4 regions of the Prosthecodimorpha staleyi genome follow, and region 3 is predicted to be linked to each of the others. Evidence: riboswitches for the same ligand, from Rfam matches in the RefSeq annotation. Region 3 holds a riboswitch; each other region holds the start of a gene.
The links. Region 3 has a riboswitch for cobalamin ahead of KL771_RS20040 (hypothetical protein). Riboswitches for the same ligand answer to the same signal wherever they lie in the genome.
Positions count from the first base shown of each region.

Region 1: linked by a shared signal. The riboswitch ahead of KL771_RS01755 (TonB-dependent receptor plug domain-containing protein) and the one ahead of KL771_RS20040 (hypothetical protein) in region 3 are both predicted to bind cobalamin.
Region 2: linked by a shared signal. The riboswitch ahead of KL771_RS09465 (energy-coupling factor ABC transporter permease) and the one ahead of KL771_RS20040 (hypothetical protein) in region 3 are both predicted to bind cobalamin.
Region 4: linked by a shared signal. The riboswitch ahead of KL771_RS25475 (CbtB domain-containing protein) and the one ahead of KL771_RS20040 (hypothetical protein) in region 3 are both predicted to bind cobalamin.

Region 1 is NZ_JAHHZF010000001.1:412,832-416,979, reverse strand. Features, by position in the region: gene KL771_RS01755 (TonB-dependent receptor plug domain-containing protein) at 1-1,586, opposite strand, end outside; cobalamin riboswitch at 1,815-2,036, opposite strand; gene KL771_RS01750 (branched-chain amino acid ABC transporter substrate-binding protein) at 2,215-3,333, opposite strand; gene KL771_RS01745 (DUF6867 family protein) at 3,704-4,060, opposite strand; gene KL771_RS01740 (ABC transporter ATP-binding protein) at 4,121-4,148, opposite strand, start outside.
Region 2 is NZ_JAHHZF010000004.1:229,005-233,152, reverse strand. Features, by position in the region: gene KL771_RS09475 (amidase) at 1-879, shown strand, start outside; gene KL771_RS09470 (hypothetical protein) at 1,319-1,816, shown strand; gene KL771_RS09465 (energy-coupling factor ABC transporter permease) at 1,919-2,596, opposite strand; cobalamin riboswitch at 2,656-2,849, opposite strand; gene KL771_RS09460 (MarR family transcriptional regulator) at 3,246-3,587, shown strand; gene KL771_RS09455 (M20 aminoacylase family protein) at 3,895-4,148, opposite strand, start outside.
Region 3 is NZ_JAHHZF010000010.1:161,905-166,052, reverse strand. Features, by position in the region: gene rtcR (RNA repair transcriptional activator RtcR) at 110-1,726, opposite strand; cobalamin riboswitch at 1,902-2,128, shown strand; gene KL771_RS20040 (hypothetical protein) at 2,251-2,562, shown strand; gene KL771_RS20035 (LacI family DNA-binding transcriptional regulator) at 2,577-3,650, opposite strand; gene KL771_RS20030 (TRAP transporter substrate-binding protein) at 3,766-4,148, shown strand, end outside.
Region 4 is NZ_JAHHZF010000015.1:131,468-135,615, reverse strand. Features, by position in the region: gene cobW (cobalamin biosynthesis protein CobW) at 1-173, opposite strand, end outside; gene KL771_RS25485 (DUF1636 domain-containing protein) at 170-598, opposite strand; gene KL771_RS25480 (CbtA family protein) at 591-1,382, opposite strand; gene KL771_RS25475 (CbtB domain-containing protein) at 1,396-1,605, opposite strand; cobalamin riboswitch at 1,639-1,857, opposite strand; gene cobO (cob(I)yrinic acid a,c-diamide adenosyltransferase) at 1,991-2,605, shown strand; gene cobD (threonine-phosphate decarboxylase CobD) at 2,605-3,693, shown strand; gene KL771_RS25460 (SPFH domain-containing protein) at 3,775-4,148, shown strand, end outside.

The sequences.
Region 1 (4,148 bases), on a different contig from region 3:
CCGTCCGCCTGTTCGGCTTGCGTGAAGGTGTAGCTGCCGTCGAGGGCGAGCCAGTCGAGCGCCTGGACCTTGCCGGCGAGTTCGATGCCGCGCCGCTGGCTCAGGCCCGGCACCTGCAGGTAGCGGTAGGCGCCGACGCCGGTATCGTAGGCGAACTGAATCAGATCCCGCGTGTCCAGCTTGAAGACCGTCGCCGAAAGGGTCAGCCGACCGTCCCAGAAACTCTGGTCGATGCCGGCGTCCAGGCTGCGGCTCTCCTCCGGCTTCAGGGACCGGTTGCCGTAGATCGGTGCGAACAGTTCGTAGGCCGAGGGCGGGCGGAAGCCGGTGCCCCAGCTGGCGCGCACCTTGGTGCCCTCGAACAGACGGTAGGCCGCCGTCGCCCGCGCGGTCGGATGGTCGCCGAAGGTCGAATGATGGTCGTTGCGCAGCGCGCCGGTCAGGGTCAGGCCGGCGATCGGTTCCAGCGAGGCCTGCGCGAAGGCGCCGGCATTGTCGATCGTCCCCGACAGACCCTCGGAAGAGCGTGCCGTCTCGCGCGCGTAGTCGGCTCCGAACGAGAAGGCCAGCATGTCGTTCAGCCGGAAGCTGCCGAGATATTCGAGCTTCGTCCGGTCGCCGTCGTAATGGCCCGGATAGCCGCCCCAAGTGGTGCTCTGGGTGTCGTAGTGCTGGATCGCCAAGGTGTTCTTCCAGCGCCCGTCCATCAGATCGAGATCGGCACCGACGCGAATGCCGGCATCCTCGCCGATGGTCCGGTTGCGCGGCGTGCCCTTGACCTCGTCGGTCGGACCGACACCCCAGACGAAATCGTCGAAGGCGCTGTCGTGGCGGCTGTAGCGCAAGGCGCCAAACACCCGGAATGCCTCGTTCAGACGCGTGGCGGCATTGGCCGAGAAGGTGGTGTTGTCGTATCCGTCCTTCTCGCGATTGCCGGCGCGGGAATCGGCCGACGAGATGCCGTCGGTCTTGGCCCGCTCGATCGAGATGTTGACCTCGCTGGAATCGGTCGCCGCCGAGAGGCCGTAGCGCCCGGACACGGTTCCGAAGGATCCGACCTCGACGGCGGCGCGGTGGCTGACGCCGGGACCGTCGGCCCGGCGCGTGGTGATGTCGATCACGCCGGCGACCGCCGTGCCGCCATAGAGCGCCGATTGCGAACCGCACAGGATCTCGATCCGCTCGACATCGCCGACCAGCATGTGCTCCAGCGCGGCCGCGGTCTGCGTCTTGGTCGGATCGGACACCTCGATGCCATCGATCCGGACCATGATGTAGGCGGCGTTGGCGCCGCGCATCATCACGGAGGTCAGACCGCCGGGACCGCCGATCTGGGCGAAATTCAAGCCGGGCACGCGGTCGAGGTAGTCCTTGACGTAGGTCTCCCGGGCGCGCTCCAGCGTGGCTCGGTCGATCACCGTGACCGCCGAGCCGACCTTGGCGGCATCGGTCGGCGTGCGGTTCGCCGACACCACGATGGTGCCGAGATCGAGCTTTTTATCCTGGGCGGCGTCCTGGGCCGACGCCGGCCCGCCGCATGCGCAGATCGCTGCGGCCGCCAACAGGGCGCGGCGGTGCCTGTTCATAGTTCCGTGCATTCATGCCCCCTTGCGGCCGCACCGAAGCGGCGGGCCGCAGCCGATCGACGGCAGCGCCGAGGCCGCGTCGGTTCCAACACCGGTGTCGCGCGGAATCGGGGGAGAGCGGAGCGATGGGCGGATAAGTCCACCCGCCTGCGGCCCGTCCCGGCACCGGCGACACGTCTCATGTCACCCGCTCGGAACGGCCGCGATCCGGCGCCCCACGCGCCGGGATCAGGAGTGACGGAAGGGGCAGGTCTCCTGGCTTGCGGGTCACGGCCTTGTCTCCCGCCTTCCCGACGGCGCGGAGGCCGTCAGTGGCTTCGGGGAGAGGGCTCGCCGCTCACAGTTGCGGGGGCAGCTGCGGATTTGCCGTGCCCGTCCGGAGACGGTCTCGGCTCACCGACATTCCCTTTTCATCCGTCTTGCGACGGAACCTCTTCACGAAATCGAGAGTGCGCATGGCGGCCGGGAGAGTCAAGCCGCCGGTCGGCCCATGCTCGCAGTCCTGCCGTGCATCGGAAGCGCCGGACTGAGCCGCGGATTGCGGCAGCATTGCCGAGGTGCTCATAAGAAAAGCCGCCCATTGCTGGGCGGCTTTCCGGATGCGATCGAACCTTGCGGTCCGTTCGGATCACTTGTTCTGCGTATAGGTGACCTTGCCGTCGGCACCCTTGTTCCAGGTGTACATCACGTAGTCGACGGTGGTGCGGTCACCCTTCTTGTCGTAGGAGATGTCGCCGAGCACGGTCTTGAAGGTCATGCCCGAATGCATCGCGTCGGCGATCTTCTTCGGGTCGAGCGAGTTGGCCTTCTCGGCCGCCTGCTTCATGATCTGCACGGCCGCATAGGAGTAGAGCGTGTAGGCCTGCGGATCGAAGTTCTTGGCCTTGAACTTGGCAACCACGTCCTTGGCGGCCGGGTTGTTGCGCGGATCCGGGCCGAACGACATCAGGGTGCCGATCACGCCGTCGCCGCCGATCGAGGCGAACTCGTCGTCGGTGATGCCGTCGCCGGACATCATCACGGTCTTCAGGCCCTGGTCGCGCATCTGGCGCACGATCAGGCCGCCTTCGGTGTGCAGGCCACCCCACATCAGGATGTCGGCGCCCGACGCCTTGATCTTGGAGACCAGCGCCGAATAGTCCTTCTCGCCGGTGTTCACGCCTTCGTACAGGACTTCCTTGATGCCGTCCTTGTTCATGAAGCCCTTGGCAGCGTCGGCGAGACCCTGGCCATAGGTGGTCTTGTCATGAACGACGGCGATCTTCTTGCCCTTGAAGTGCTGCTTGGCGTAGTCCGCCCACAGCCGGCCCTGCTGGTCGTCGCGGCCGCAGGTGCGGAACACGTTCCAGAGGCCACGCTCGGTGATCTTCGGGTTGGTGGCCGACGGGGTGACGGTCAGGATGCCGTTCTCCGCATAGACCTCGGACGCCGGCATGGTGACACCGGAGTTGAAGTGGCCGACCACCAGCTTGATGCCGTCGCCGACGAACTTGTTGGCGACCGAGACGCCCTGCTTCGGATCGGAGACGTCGTCGCCGACCGACAGCACGATCTTCTGGCCGAGGATGCCGCCGGCGGCGTTGATGTCTTCGACGGCCTGCTCGGTGCCGTTCTTGAGCTGGGCGCCGAACGCGGCGTTCGGACCCGTGATCGGGCCGGCGACGCCGAGCTTGATGTCGGCATGGGCCATGCCGGCGAAGGCCATCGAGGCCGCCAGGACGGTGCTGGCCAACCAGATCTTCTTCATGGAAATGCTCCTCTCCACAGTTTGCTCCAGGCCCTCGCCGATCCCCGATCGGCCGTGGGCCTCCTCCCATTCGGCGGTCCGAGGCCGGACCGCGTTGATCGCAGTCGCCGCCCTCGGATCCCCCGGGTTCCGAACCAGTCCGCGAAGGCCGGAGGCGCTTTGGCCGTCTGGCCGAAACGCCATGGTCCTGCCTTCGGATTTCGGCGGGGCTCTGTCCGGTTCCAGGCAGAAGCAGGCGCTTCTCTCCCAGCCCGTTATCCCCAGCCGACGGTCCCACCCGCTGGGGCGCGATCCTTGCCCGAAATCAACGAGTTGTCACCCGAAAAACGGCTTTCCCGGACGAATCTCGTGCGACGGTGAAGATCGCCCCTCAGACGCGGCTGCGCCAGCTGAGCGGGCCCAGCGGCGCGTAGAGCCAGTTGTATTTCGTCACCATCTGGCGCGTCCGCATCTGGCGGTATCCGATCGCCGCGAACACCTGCGCGACCGCCATGTCGACCAGATAGAATTGCGCCGAAAGAAGCGTGCCGCCGAACAGCGCGAAGTGCAGGTAGCGGACGACCGCGCCGAGCACCAGCATGTAGAGGAAGACGGTCCAGTAGGGCCGCCAGGTCGAGGCGCAGGCCTTGCCCGTCATCCAGGCGGCCCAGCCGCCCATCACCACCGTCACGGCGAGGAACAGCCGGATGCTTTCCTCTTCGTAGAGAACGCCCTGGAGCTTTTCCATGGGACCCTTACCGGTTGCGGATCGACATGCGATCCCCTGATCGTTCGACGCGGCTGGCGGTCAGTGGCGGCCGCCTTCCAGATAGGCA
Region 2 (4,148 bases), on a different contig from region 3:
ACGCCGGGCGGCTCGTCCTCCGGCTCGGGTGCGGCGGTAGGCGACGGCCAGGTGCCGATCGCCTTCGGCACCCAGACGGGCGGCTCGCATATCCGGCCGGCCAGCTTCAATGGCGCCTACGGCATCAAGCCGACCCACAACACCTTTTCCTGGTCGGGGGCACGCCATCTCTCGCCGACGCTCGACACGCTCGGCTGGTACGGCCGATCCGTCGAGGATCTGGTCCTGGTCGCCGAGGCTGCCCGGATGGTCGGCATCGACGCCATGCCGGACGTTTCCGTCAAGGGGCTGAAGGTCGGCTTTTCCAGGACCCACAATTGGCCGAAGGCCGAGGAGGGCACGGTCGGCGCCATGGAGCGGGCGGTCCGCCTGCTGACCGAGGCCGGGGCGATCGTCACCGACCTCGATCTGCCGGAACCCTTCGCCGATCTGAATACCGCCCAGCATATCGTCATGAACGGCGAAGGACGGGTGCAGTTCCTGGCCGACTATGTCCAGAACTACGAACTGCTGCACGAGGACTTCCGCAAGAAGGTCGAGAATTTCGAGGCCATCACCCCGGAGAAGCTGCTCTGGGCCTTGGATCTCGCGGCCGCCTGCCGCCCGGTCTTCGACAAGCTGTTCGGGCCGGAACTGGACGTGATCCTGACGCCTTCGGCCTGCGGTGAGGCGCCGTTCAAGCCGTCCGAGACGACCGGCGACCCCGCCTTCAACTCGATGTGGACGCTGCTTCACGTCCCGACCGTCAACATTCCCGGCCATCTCGGTCCGAACGGCCTGCCGGTCGGCGTGACGCTCGCCGGACCCCGCTTCGGCGATGCGCGGCTTCTGGCAATCGCCAAGGCGGTCGCACCGGTGCTCGATCCGAAGGCCGCCTGAGCGCATCCCGGCCGGGCCGTCGCCCGGCCGGACCATCGTCTGGTCGGGCCATCGTCCGGTCGGGGCTGCCGGCACGCGCGTGGTGCGCCGGGTCGCGGAATCGCTGCGGAGGTTCCGTATCGTTTCGGCCGTGCTCGATCGGAAGATAACATTCTTGTGATTCGGTCGTGATCGTTCTGTCCGAAGAAGACGGAATTCAGTCCGTGGTCATGATCCTGCGATCTTGATGGCAACGGTAAGCTGTGATCCGATCACGCATTTTCAATGCTCAAGTATTCTATTAAAATCATCGCGAACGGCCGGTCAGGCCTGCTCATAACTGCCGAATAACCGATGATGTAAGGAAAATAACAGCTCCGAACGACCATCCTCCTGTCGTTGCGGAAGGCGCCGGCCTGTTCGGCTCCCGGGCGGGCGACGCGAAAAGGAGGGGAACGCGATGCATTCGAAGATCGGTCTTGCGACAATGGCGCTGGGCGCGGCGGTGGCACTTGCGGCGATGGCCGCGGCGCCGTCGGAGGCGCTCGCCAAGAAGGGCGGCAACAGCGGCAGTGGCGGTGGCGGCGGCAGCAGCGGCGACGTGCGCTACACCTGCCGCGCGACCGGCGCGCCCGACATCAGCATGCAGGCGCGCTGGGAGGTGAAGAAGGGCCGCAAGCGCTTCCGCGTCGAGTTCGAGGCCGCCACGGGCGGCGCCTATACGGTCGGCCAGATCATGACCGTCGCGGTCGGACCGGTCGAGACCGCGCTCGACGTGGGGTCCGCGGCGCTTGAGGTGATCGGCGCCGATCTGGTCTTCGAACTGGGCTTCGACAGCAAGGCGCAATCGGGCGGCGACAATCTCGCGTTCCCGCCGAATTTCCCGACCATCACGGCCGCGACCGACGTGACCGTGAAGACCGGCGGCGCCGCGGTCCTCGGCTGCACGCTGCGCTGAAGCCCGTCCGGTCCGGATCGAGGCGATTCGGACATGCACCGGACATTCGAATCCTCGGGACGGGCGGGATCCGTCCGTCCCGGTCGATCCTCAAGCTGAGGATCAGGCCGGCTGATGCAGGCGGAGATTGAACAGGGGGCCGGTCGAGTAGCGGTGCAGGGCCTTGGCCACGGCCAGAATGCCGAGGTCGGCGAGCGGTTCGATGATGATCACGCTCATATAGGCCACCCCGAAGGTGGAAACCTCCGCGACGGTCTCCGCCGTGAAGCCGTGGCCGTAGAAGGCCCAGAAGGCGACCCAGCACACGATGCCGCCTTGAAACAGCGTCGAGAGCGCCAGCGCCTGGGAGTATTTCAGGTCGACATAGGGCGTCGCCGGGGCAATGATCCGTCGCGCCATGAGGCTGATGGCATAGAGCGGAACCAGCAGCGTCGTGACGTTCATGCCGTATTGCGGCAGGTCGGCCGGGGCGAAGAACAGGCCCTGGATCAGGAGCCCGGCCGCCAGGCCGATCGCTGCGGCACCGGCGCCGAACAGCAGAAGAAGGGTCGAGCCGAGGATCAGATGGACTTCGGAGACGCCGACCGGGTGGTGCGGCAGAACCTCGAAGAACGAAAAGACGAGGCCGGTCGTCACGAGCGAGCGCAAGGCCAGCGGCAGAAGGCCGGTCGAGCGGGCGTCGTCGGCGGCCATCCTCGCGGCGAGACCGAAGGACGCCACGGCCGTGGCATAGCTGAGAACGAGCTTGGCGCCGTCGACGACGCCGGGTTCGATATGCATGGGTCTTCCCCTGGGCCGTGCCCGCCGCACGGTCGATATGGATGGAACGGTGCGAGGGCAGGGTGGCACCGACCGAGGCAGGTTTCCCGGCTCGCGGCACTCGTCCCGCCACCCCTTCCCAGCCTTCGGCCAGTGGGATTCGTGGCAGACCGTCGCTTACGGTCGCGGGGGCGGCTGCGGCTTCGGATCGCTCCTCACCGCATTCCCTCTCGGGCGGACAAAATCCACCCTCACCTTGGTTCTCAGATTATTCACGCCTCGACCGGGCGCGGCAAGACATCGATCGGGGTGATGTAGCTATCGTAAAGATGTCCGGTTTTCGTAGCTCGTAATCTGTCCGCTTCGTTCTTGATTTACCCCGGGGAATTTGGCCGTCGTGGAAGCGTGTCGCGCGGCCTCGGCGATGGTGATGCGTACGTCCGCCACATCTCGTCCCCTCCAATCGATACAATCTGGAATATATAAATTAACGAAAGACAGTCTCTGGTCAGATTACAAGCTTGCCACATTAGTGAACGTACCACTTGTGGATTTAATGGATGATGTGATATTATATAACCTAGTAAATTCAAAAGAGTATTCCATGGTAAATCTCGAATTCCACACTGTAATCAAATTCCTAGGGGTTCTTCGCTCCTGGGACCCTGACATGCCGTTCCAGCAGGTCCAGACCCTTCTCCTGGTCTCGATGTACCCTGGTATCACCTTGTCAGAGCTTGCCGACCGCCTGGAAATTGCACAGTCCTCGGCCAGCCGGAACGTTGCGGCTCTTGGTAAAGTGCATCGTCTTCAGAAAGAAGGCCTCGACTTTGTCGAGGCTATTGAAGATCCGAGTGAGAGGAGGCGCAAGATTTGTTTCCTGACTGAGCGTGGTCACCGTGAAGTTCTCGGCCTAATGCGGATGCTCTACCCAGATTTCAACTTCGATGCTGGGCCGACTGCGAAAGAGCGGATCGACAACGTCATGTCTTCGCTCAGGAAGCGTCGGTAGCGTTGGTGCCGGCGCTCGGGCTCGAACCGAGACGCTGTTACGCGAGAGGTTTTGAGACCCTCGTGTCTACCAGTTCCACCACGGAGGCTATACGACGGGTATTTCTGTTGGACTAGTAGGTTAATGGTAATGTCCCGCTGGGTGGTGTAGCTGGACGGTAGCGAAGCGGCCCGCCTGAGCGCCGTCACCAGTGCCGTATCGGGCGGGGAGCATTTGTGATCGGTCTGGGCGCGTGCGGTCAGCAGGGTGGGGTAACCGCAGCAGCCGGCGCGCTTCCGACACTTGGTAGGGGGCAGTCCAGCCCCGATCAGGCCGGTGCGAGCTTGCGCTCGGCAATGGCCACCCAGACGGCGGCGCCGAGCGGCAGGGCGGCGTCGTTGAAGTCGTAGCGCGGGGAATGCAGGCCGGCCGTGTGGTTCGGCGTACCCTGGCCGACCCACAGATAGGCGCCCGGCCGCTCGTTGAGCATGAAGGCGAAGTCCTCGGCCCCCATGCTCGGCTCGACCGTCTCCTCGATGGCGAGGCCCGGCATGTCGCGCAGCACGCCCTGGACGAAGCGCG
Region 3 (4,148 bases):
CCCAAGGGGGCGAAGGGGAAGGAGCCGCGGGGGCGGGGGGGATGGCGGGAGGGGATCTCCGGACGGCATCTTCCCTTCGCGCCCGCCCGGATGGCGGTGCGGCGCGCGCCTACCCGCCACGCTCCGTCACGGTCGCCCAGTCGAGGTCGAACCGGGCGAGGTATTTGCGCAGGCGGTCGGCGTCGTTGGAGGAGGCCTTGTCGAGACGCGAGGCGGCGAAGAGGGTCCGGCCAGCGGCGCTGAGGTTGGGGCTGTCGCGACAGATGCGGATCACCTCCGCCAGCTGGAAGCGGTCGAACGGGTCGATCCTGGCGAGCCGGTCGGCATCGAGCAGGCCGGCAAGCCGGGCTTCGGGGCCGTCGCGGCGCTGGCCGTGCCAGGTTGCCTTCAATCGGTCGATCTCCTCCTCGACCACCGCCTCGTCGATGCGGCCGCCCGGCGCGAGCGTTGCCATGCGGGTGATCGAGGCGCCGAGATCGCGGAAATTCGCCGACCACAGCGCGTCCGGCGACAGCGCGAAGGCCATGTAGCGGGCGCGCGCCTGCCGGTTGAAGGTGACGTTGACGCCTTCGCGCTCGGCGTGGCGCTTCAGTTCGAAGTCGACATTGGGTTCGATGTCCTCGCGCCGGTCCTTCAGGCCGGGCAGGTCGAAGGTCCAGAGATTGAGCCGGGCGAGCAGGTCCTCGCGGAAGCGACCGGCCGCCACGGCGGGGCCGAGATCGCGGTTGGTCCCGGCGATCAGCTGGAAGTCGCTGGCCGTCTCCCGGTCGGCGCCGACGGGCAGGAAGCGCTTGTCCTCGATGGCGCGCAGGCACATGGCCTGTTCGTCGGGACCGAGCTCGCCGATCTCGTCGAGAAACAGGATGCCGCCGTCGGCGCTTCTGAGGAGCCCGGCCCGCTCGGTCACGGCACCCGTGAAGGCGCCCTTGACATGGCCGAACAGGGTCGACATGGCACTGTCACCGCGCAGGGTCGCGCAATTGACCTCGACGAACGGCCCGGCGACCTGCCGCCGCGTCTTCTTCAGATCGTAGATGCGCCGGGCGAGCTGCGACTTGCCGGCCCCGGTCGGCCCGGTCAGCAGGAGCGGCGCACGCGAGCGCAGCGCGACCTGCTCGATGCGGTCGATCATCCGGTTGAAGGCCGGATTGCGGGTGGCGATGCCGGATTTCAGGAAGGATGTCGCCTCGATGGCTTCGGCCTGGAACCGTCGCGCGATCCGGTCGTAGCGGGAGAGGTCGAGATCCGTGATGGTGTAGCCGCCCGGCGCGCCGTCCTTCCAGCGCTTCGGCGGCGTCAGCTGGATGATGCGACCCGGCACATAGTGGGCTTCGGCCAGAAGGAACCAGCAGATCTGCGCCACATGGGTGCCGGTGGTGATGTTGACGAGGTAATCCTCGGCGTCCGGCTCGAAAGGATAGGCACGGCAATAGTCGTGCAGCGCGGCGAAGACCTCCTCGAAATCCCAGGGGTCGGTCAGATTCATCTCGACCTGACGCACCTCGGTCGCCGGCGAGGCGGCCCGCATGTCGGCCGCCAGCGTTTCGGCCAGTTCGGCATGGCGGGCATCCCGCAACAGTTCATAACGGTCGATCGGCAGGCTCGGATGGCAACACATGGCGACGGTCGGCCGCCACTTGTCGAAGCGCCGGTCGGCGCGCCCGGCATCCAGCACGGTACCGACGAAGCCGAGCACGACGCGGCGTTTCGAAGAGGATTCGGACATGCGCGGGCTCCGCCTGGGGTCCGCGAGAGTAGCCGGGAAACGCCGCCCGTCCAGCACTCCGGCGGCCCGGCCCGCCGGCCCGGAGCAGCCGGTGCCGCCTGCAGGTCTGCCCTGCGCGGCCGTCGTCGGCGCCGATTCATCGCCGCCTGCGCATTGACCATGCGGGTCGGCCTCGCCTACGGTCGGGCGTCACGGTCCTTCGCGATCCCGTCGCGAAGGCTAAGAGGGAATCCGGTGCGTCCGTCACGGCGGACAATGCCGGAGCTGCCCCCGCAACTGTCGGCGGTGAGCCGGCGCTCCACCAACGTCACTGCATCGTCCGGGCAATCCGGACGGTGCGGGAAGACGGGGCGCCGGTCATGACCCGCGAGCCAGGAGACCTGCCGTGGCACGAGAAGAACCATGGTCCGGGCGGGGTGCACCGGCGGAGGCTTCGTCGACGACGCGCATCCGCTTCCCGCGGTTCTGCGTCCGCCGCCGCGCCATCCTGCCGCGCTCTCCGCCGCAACCGAGCGGAGGGCTCCATGACGGACATCGATCGCATTTCGGCCACTTGGTTTGCCGCGTCGGGGCGGGCCGTCCGCCGCAGGCGCGCCGCCCGGACCGCCCGGCCATTGCCGACTGCCGTGCCGTCGACGGCGGACACGGCGGCAGTTCTGCTCAGTCTCGCCGCCTCGGCCGAGAGCGAGACGGATTTGCGGCGTCTTGCCGCTGCGATGACGCCGGCTCTGCCTGAAGCGGAACTGACCGCCGCGCTCGACGAGGCGGCGTGGCGGGTCGCCCGGCTGATCGATCTGTGCCTTGCCGGTCCGACGCGGCCGTCCGCGGTCACCTGACGGCGCCGTCGGCATCACGGCAGGTTCTCGCGGAACACCACCTCGGAGCGGGCCGGCTCGACGCCGTCCTGGGCCGGACGGCCGGCGCGGATGTTGGCGAAGATCGAGACGCAGCTCATCAGCGACCCGTGCGGGTTCTGGGTGATCACTGCGTCCATGGTGCCGTCGACCAGCAGTTCGCGCACCTCCGGCGTCAGGCCGTGGCCGATCAGCACCACGTCGCTGTCGCGCCGGGCCTCCTTCAACGCCTTGGCGATGCCCTCCGGGCCGCCCCCGATGCAGTAGATGCCGGCGAGATCCGGATGCCGGGCGAGCAGCATCTTCGTCTGCCGATGGTTCTTGGCCTGGTCGTCGTAGCCCTCGCGCAGGCCGACCACCTCGACGGCCGGATAGGCCTCCTGGAACATGTGCAGGAAGCCCATCTCGCGCTCGCCATGGGCGCGGTAGCTGAGGCTGCCGGCGATCATCGCCACCTTGGCCGGGCGCGGGCCGATGAAGCGGGCCATCAGATAGGCCGCGGTGCGGCCGGCCGCCCGGTTGTCCAGTCCGACATAGGCGGCGCGGCGGGCATGGCCGATGTCGGAGATCAGCGTCACGGTCGGCACGCCGCGGTCGGCCAGGGCGTTGACCGCCTCGCGCACCGCCGGATGGTCGATCGCCATGAAGACGACGCCGTCGACATCGCGGCCGAGCTCCTTCAGGTGCCGGCCGAGCAGGTCCGGGTTGAAGCTCTCGATGAAGTCGACCCGCGCCCGCATGTTGAAGCCGGCGAGCTGGTCGGCCGCCCCCGAGATCAGGCGGCCGAGGCCGGCCAGGAAGCGGTTGGTGCCTGCGGGCAGGACGAAGGCGAGCCGCATCGGCTGCAGCGATGCGGCCGGATCGGGCGGCAGCTCGACCGCATAGCCGATTTCCGCCGCCGCCCGCATCACCCGCTGCACCGTCGGCGCCCGGACCCCGGGCCGTCCGTTCAGGACGCGATCGACGGTCGCCGTCGAGACACCCGACAGGCGTGCCACATCGGCGATGCGCGGCAGGCGGCTTTGGCGCGGCCGACCCGGGCGCGGCGGCGAGGGGGGTAAGTCCGGCATCGAGATCCGATCAAAATCCATCAAAAACGACGTTTGACGCGTTACACGATCAATACATATCGTGGAAGAGGATCAAGAACCATCATAATCAATCATAACCTTGAGGAACGTGCCCATGGCCATCCTGACCCGCCGCACCATTCTGAAGTCGCTGGCTGCCGCGCCGGCCGTCGTCGCTCTCGGCCGCCCGGGTATCGCCCGCGCCGCCGAATTCGATCTGAAATACGGCAACAATCTCCCGGTCACCCATCCGCTCAATGTGCGCGCCCAGGAGGCCGTCGAGCGGATCGCCCGCGAGACCAACGGCCGGGTCCAGATCCAGATCTTCCCGAACAACCAGCTCGGCGGCGACACGGACATGCTCTCGCAGGTCCGCAGCGGCGGCATCACCTTCTTCACGCCGTCCGCGCTGGTGATCGCCACCCTGGTGCCGGCGGCGGCGATCAACGCGGTCGGCTTCGCCTTCGCCGACTACGACCAGGTCTGGGGCGCGATGGA
Region 4 (4,148 bases), on a different contig from region 3:
TTCAGGATCTCGCCGTCGACGCCGACATCGCCGAATTCGTTGACGATCAGCGCCAGCCGGCGGCCGCGCACGGTCTCCAGAACGTGCCGGATCAGCGTGGTCTTGCCGGCACCCAGGAACCCGGTGACGATGGTCACCGGAACCTTGGCGAGAGAAGGCGTGGGAGGGTTCATTCTGCGGCCTCGGCGGGGGCGGGGATGGGCGGGATGCGGGCGACGACGCCCTTTTTCAGCGCGTCGGGGCGTTCCTTCCAGGGGATCAGCCCGTCCGGCGCGGCGCGATACTGTTCGGCGGCGGCGAGGATGCGTCCGGCCGCCGCGTCGGTGGTCTCGGCGAAATCGCCATAGACGTAGGTCCACTTGCCGGGCGCTGAGAACCCGATCGTGACCGGGCGCTTGCACACGCTCAGGCATTCGACCGGCAGTACCGTCACACCCGGCGCGCCCTCGGCGGCGGCCGCGAGCGCACGGGCCAGGCGGGCGCCGGAGCGCTCGTCGCGCGGTTCGCCGGGCTCGTCGGCCCGGCGACAATTGGCGCAGACCAGGATGGTGACCGTCGTGTCGACCATGTCGCGCCCCTTCTCGCCCTGGTCAGGCACGGTGCGCCGACCGCTCCCAGATCATGCCGACCGCGCAGGCAATCAGCATCCACATCGCGGCCGTCAGTGCCAGCGAGGAGGCAGCGAAGTGGGCCGCCAGCTCGGCCGGGACCGTGCTCTCGTACTTGGCCGGATGCGGCGCGCCGACCAGATGCGGGATCGCGATCAGGATCAGGCTGCCGATCCGCGCCCCGATCGAGTGCAGGCGGAGCAGGCCGTAAAGGCCGGCCGCGCTCGCCGCTGCAGCGCCGATCCACCAGACCTGGCGGGCGACCAGATCGCCGGCCGCCGAGCCCGGCAGTTCCGGGGCGAGCCCCAGCCCGGTCGCAAGTCCGGTCGCCGCGAAGGCCGCCGCGCCCCAGCCGACCGCGCTGCGCACCGTGATCCGGTCGCCGGCGATCAGCATGCCGGCGATCAGCACCAGGGCCCAGCCGATCGAGGTCAGGATGGTGGCCAGCGCGGTCACCGCCGTGCGCTGCCAGCCGTCCTCGGGCTTCCAGCCCTCGCCGGCCTCGGCCGGGGCGGCGCTCGCATCGGTCGCGGTGGCGGCCGGCGTGCCGTGATTGTGGGCGACCCGCACCGAACCCTCCGGCAGGGCACGACCGGCCAGGACATCGCCGACCGAACCATGGCCCGGCACGGCGCCGTGCTGGTGCGGGGTGGCGGTCTCGTAGGTCTCCGCCACCAGAATCAGGGGCGTGGTTGTGACGTGCTGCAGGACCGCCGTCGCAAGTCCTGCCGCGAGGCCGGCCAACAGGCCGACCCACAGCACCCGTCCGAGCATGACGATCAGGCCGTCAGTGGCAGGGGAAATTCATGGCGTGGCGCGAATCGTGCGCCGCGTTGTGCAGCAGCTCCGGATGCGCGAAGCCGGTCGTGAAGACCAGCGCGAGGCCCATCAGCGCGGCGACCGCGGCGGCCTTGAGGGCGGCAACGCGATCGAGACCCGATTCGGCGAGGCCGGTTTCGGTGCTGGCGGTCGTGGCGGCGGCGATGCTGACGGTCATGGTCTTCTCCTCTCCGCCCCTCCGGCGGACCTGGATGGATCGGATGCGCCGGCAGGTCTCCTGGCTTGCGGGTCGTCGCCGAGGCCGCCGCCTTCCCGACCCCGAGGGACCAGTGGCGTTCGGCGGCACAGCTCACCGCTTACAGTTGCGGGGGCAGCTGCGGGTTCGCCCGTCGAGCCGAGGCCCTTCCGGGATCACCGCATTCCCTTTTCACCCTCGTCCGAATGAGGGACCAACGCATCGTCGTTTATGAGCGCCGCATCCCGTTCCTGTCAATCGTCCCCGAAGCCCCGATCCCGCGATGCCGGCGTTGCGACGGGTCGCGTCGCCTGCCGGCTTGCCGGGGCGGCGGCGTCGTGGTCTTCAGGCAGGCGAGGAGACCGCCATGACCGATGAGACCGAGGACGAAGCCCGCCACCGCGCCAAGATGGCCAAGCGCAAGGCGGTCCAGGATGCCGAGGTGGCGTCCAAGACCATCGCCGAAAAGGGCCTGCTGATCGTCCATACCGGCCCCGGCAAGGGCAAGTCGACGGCCGCCTTCGGCCTCGTCATGCGCGCGCTCGGCCATGGCTGGACGGTCGGCGTGGTGCAGTTCATCAAGGGCGCCTGGGACACCGGCGAGCGGCATGCGCTCGACCGCTTCGGCGAACAGGTGCGCTGGCATTCGATGGGCGAGGGCTTCACATGGGAGACCCAGGACCGCGCCCGCGACGTGGCCGCCGCCACCCGCGCCTTCGACAAGGCGCGCGAGTTGATGGCCGATCCGGCGATCCGCCTCCTGGTCCTCGACGAACTGAACATCGCGCTCCGCTACGACTACCTCCCGCTCGCCGAGGTGATCGAGACCCTGAAGGCCCGCCGGCCGGATCTGACGGTCGTGGTCACGGGGCGCAACGCCAAGCCGGAGCTGATCGAGGCGGCCGACACGGTCACCGAGATGACCCTGGTCAAGCATCACTTCGCCGCCGGCGTGAAGGCCCAGCAGGGGATCGAATTCTGATGGACAGTATCGGGGAGGCCGGCGGGGCGGTCGCGTCCGACGCACCGGGCGCGTCAGGCGCGGTCGTGCTTCACGGCGGCGATCTGGCGACTGCCCGCCGCCTCCATCCTCAGGCACCGGAACCGTGGATCGACCTCTCCACCGGCATCAATCCGGTGCCCTATCCGGTCGGCGCGATCGCCGTCGAGGCCTGGACGCGCCTGCCCGGCCGGGACGCGGCCGACCGGCTGATCGCCGCGGCCCGGGTCGCCTATGGGGCCGGACCGGAAACCGCCATCGTGGCGGCGCCCGGCACGCAGGCCCTGATCCAGCGTCTGCCGGACCTGCTGCCGGGACCCGATGTCCGCGTCCTCGGCTTCACCTACCAGGAGCACGAGGCGGTCTGGCGGCGGGCCGGGCGCCGGGTCGAGCGGGTCGCCGAGGCTCCCGCGCTGGTCGGCGCCGATGTGGCCGTGATCGTCAATCCGAACAATCCGGACGGCCGGCTGATCGCGCCGGCGGCGCTCGCGGAGATCGCGCGCGCCGTCGTGGCGGCCGGCGGCACACTGGTGGTCGACGAAGCCTTCATGGACGTGATCCGGCCCGAACCCGGATCGTTTCCGGCCGGCCTCCTGCCGCTCCGGCCGGCGGGGACCTTGGTGCTGCGCTCCTTCGGCAAGGCCTATGGGCTGGCCGGCCTGCGCCTCGGCTTCGCGCTCGGCGATGCCGCGCTGGTCACACGCCTCGGCGCCGCCCTCGGCCCCTGGGCGGTGCCGGGGCCGGCGCTCGAGATCGGGGCGCGGGCACTCGCCGATCGGGCCTGGCTCGAAGTCGCCACCGCGCGGCTGGAGGCCGATGCGGCACGGCTCGATCGCCTGCTCGTCGGAGCCGGCTGCACGATCGTCGGCGGCACGCCGCTGTTCCGGCTCGCCCGCCATGACGACGCGGCGAACCTGCATCACCGGCTCGCGCAGGCCGGCATCCTGACCCGCGCCTTCGCCGAGCCGACCTGGCTGCGCTTCGGCCTGCCCGGATCAGAAGCGGCCTGGACGCGGCTCGCGGCTGCGCTCGCGGTCCGACCGGGCGCCGGGAAGCATGCTTCAGAATGAATGTCTGCATGCGTTGCGTGAGCGTCGTAACGTCAGCATAGTCTGATCCCGGGGGATGCGGTCTTCGGGAGAGACCCGGCCATGATGTGGATTTTCTCGGGCTCCGTCGCCATTGCGATCGGGCTCTATCTCTTTTTCCGCCACGGCTCGGCATCCGACACCGGGCGTGCCGCGGCGGGGCCGCAGAACCCGGTGCTGGCGCTGATGGCCGGCCTCGGGCGCGGCGTGATCGGGCTCGGCTTCATCGCGCTCGGCCTCCTGATGCTGGCCAACACATCCTTCGTTTACGTCGCGGCCGATCAGGTCGGGCATCTCAAGCGGGTCTATGCCTTCCAGGAGCTGCCGCCCGGCCATGTCGTCGCGCTGCCGGGCCAGAAGGGGCCGCAGGCGACCGTGCTCGGCCCCGGCTTCCACGTCATCCCCTTCGTGCGCGTGCTCTACCAGATCGAGGAACT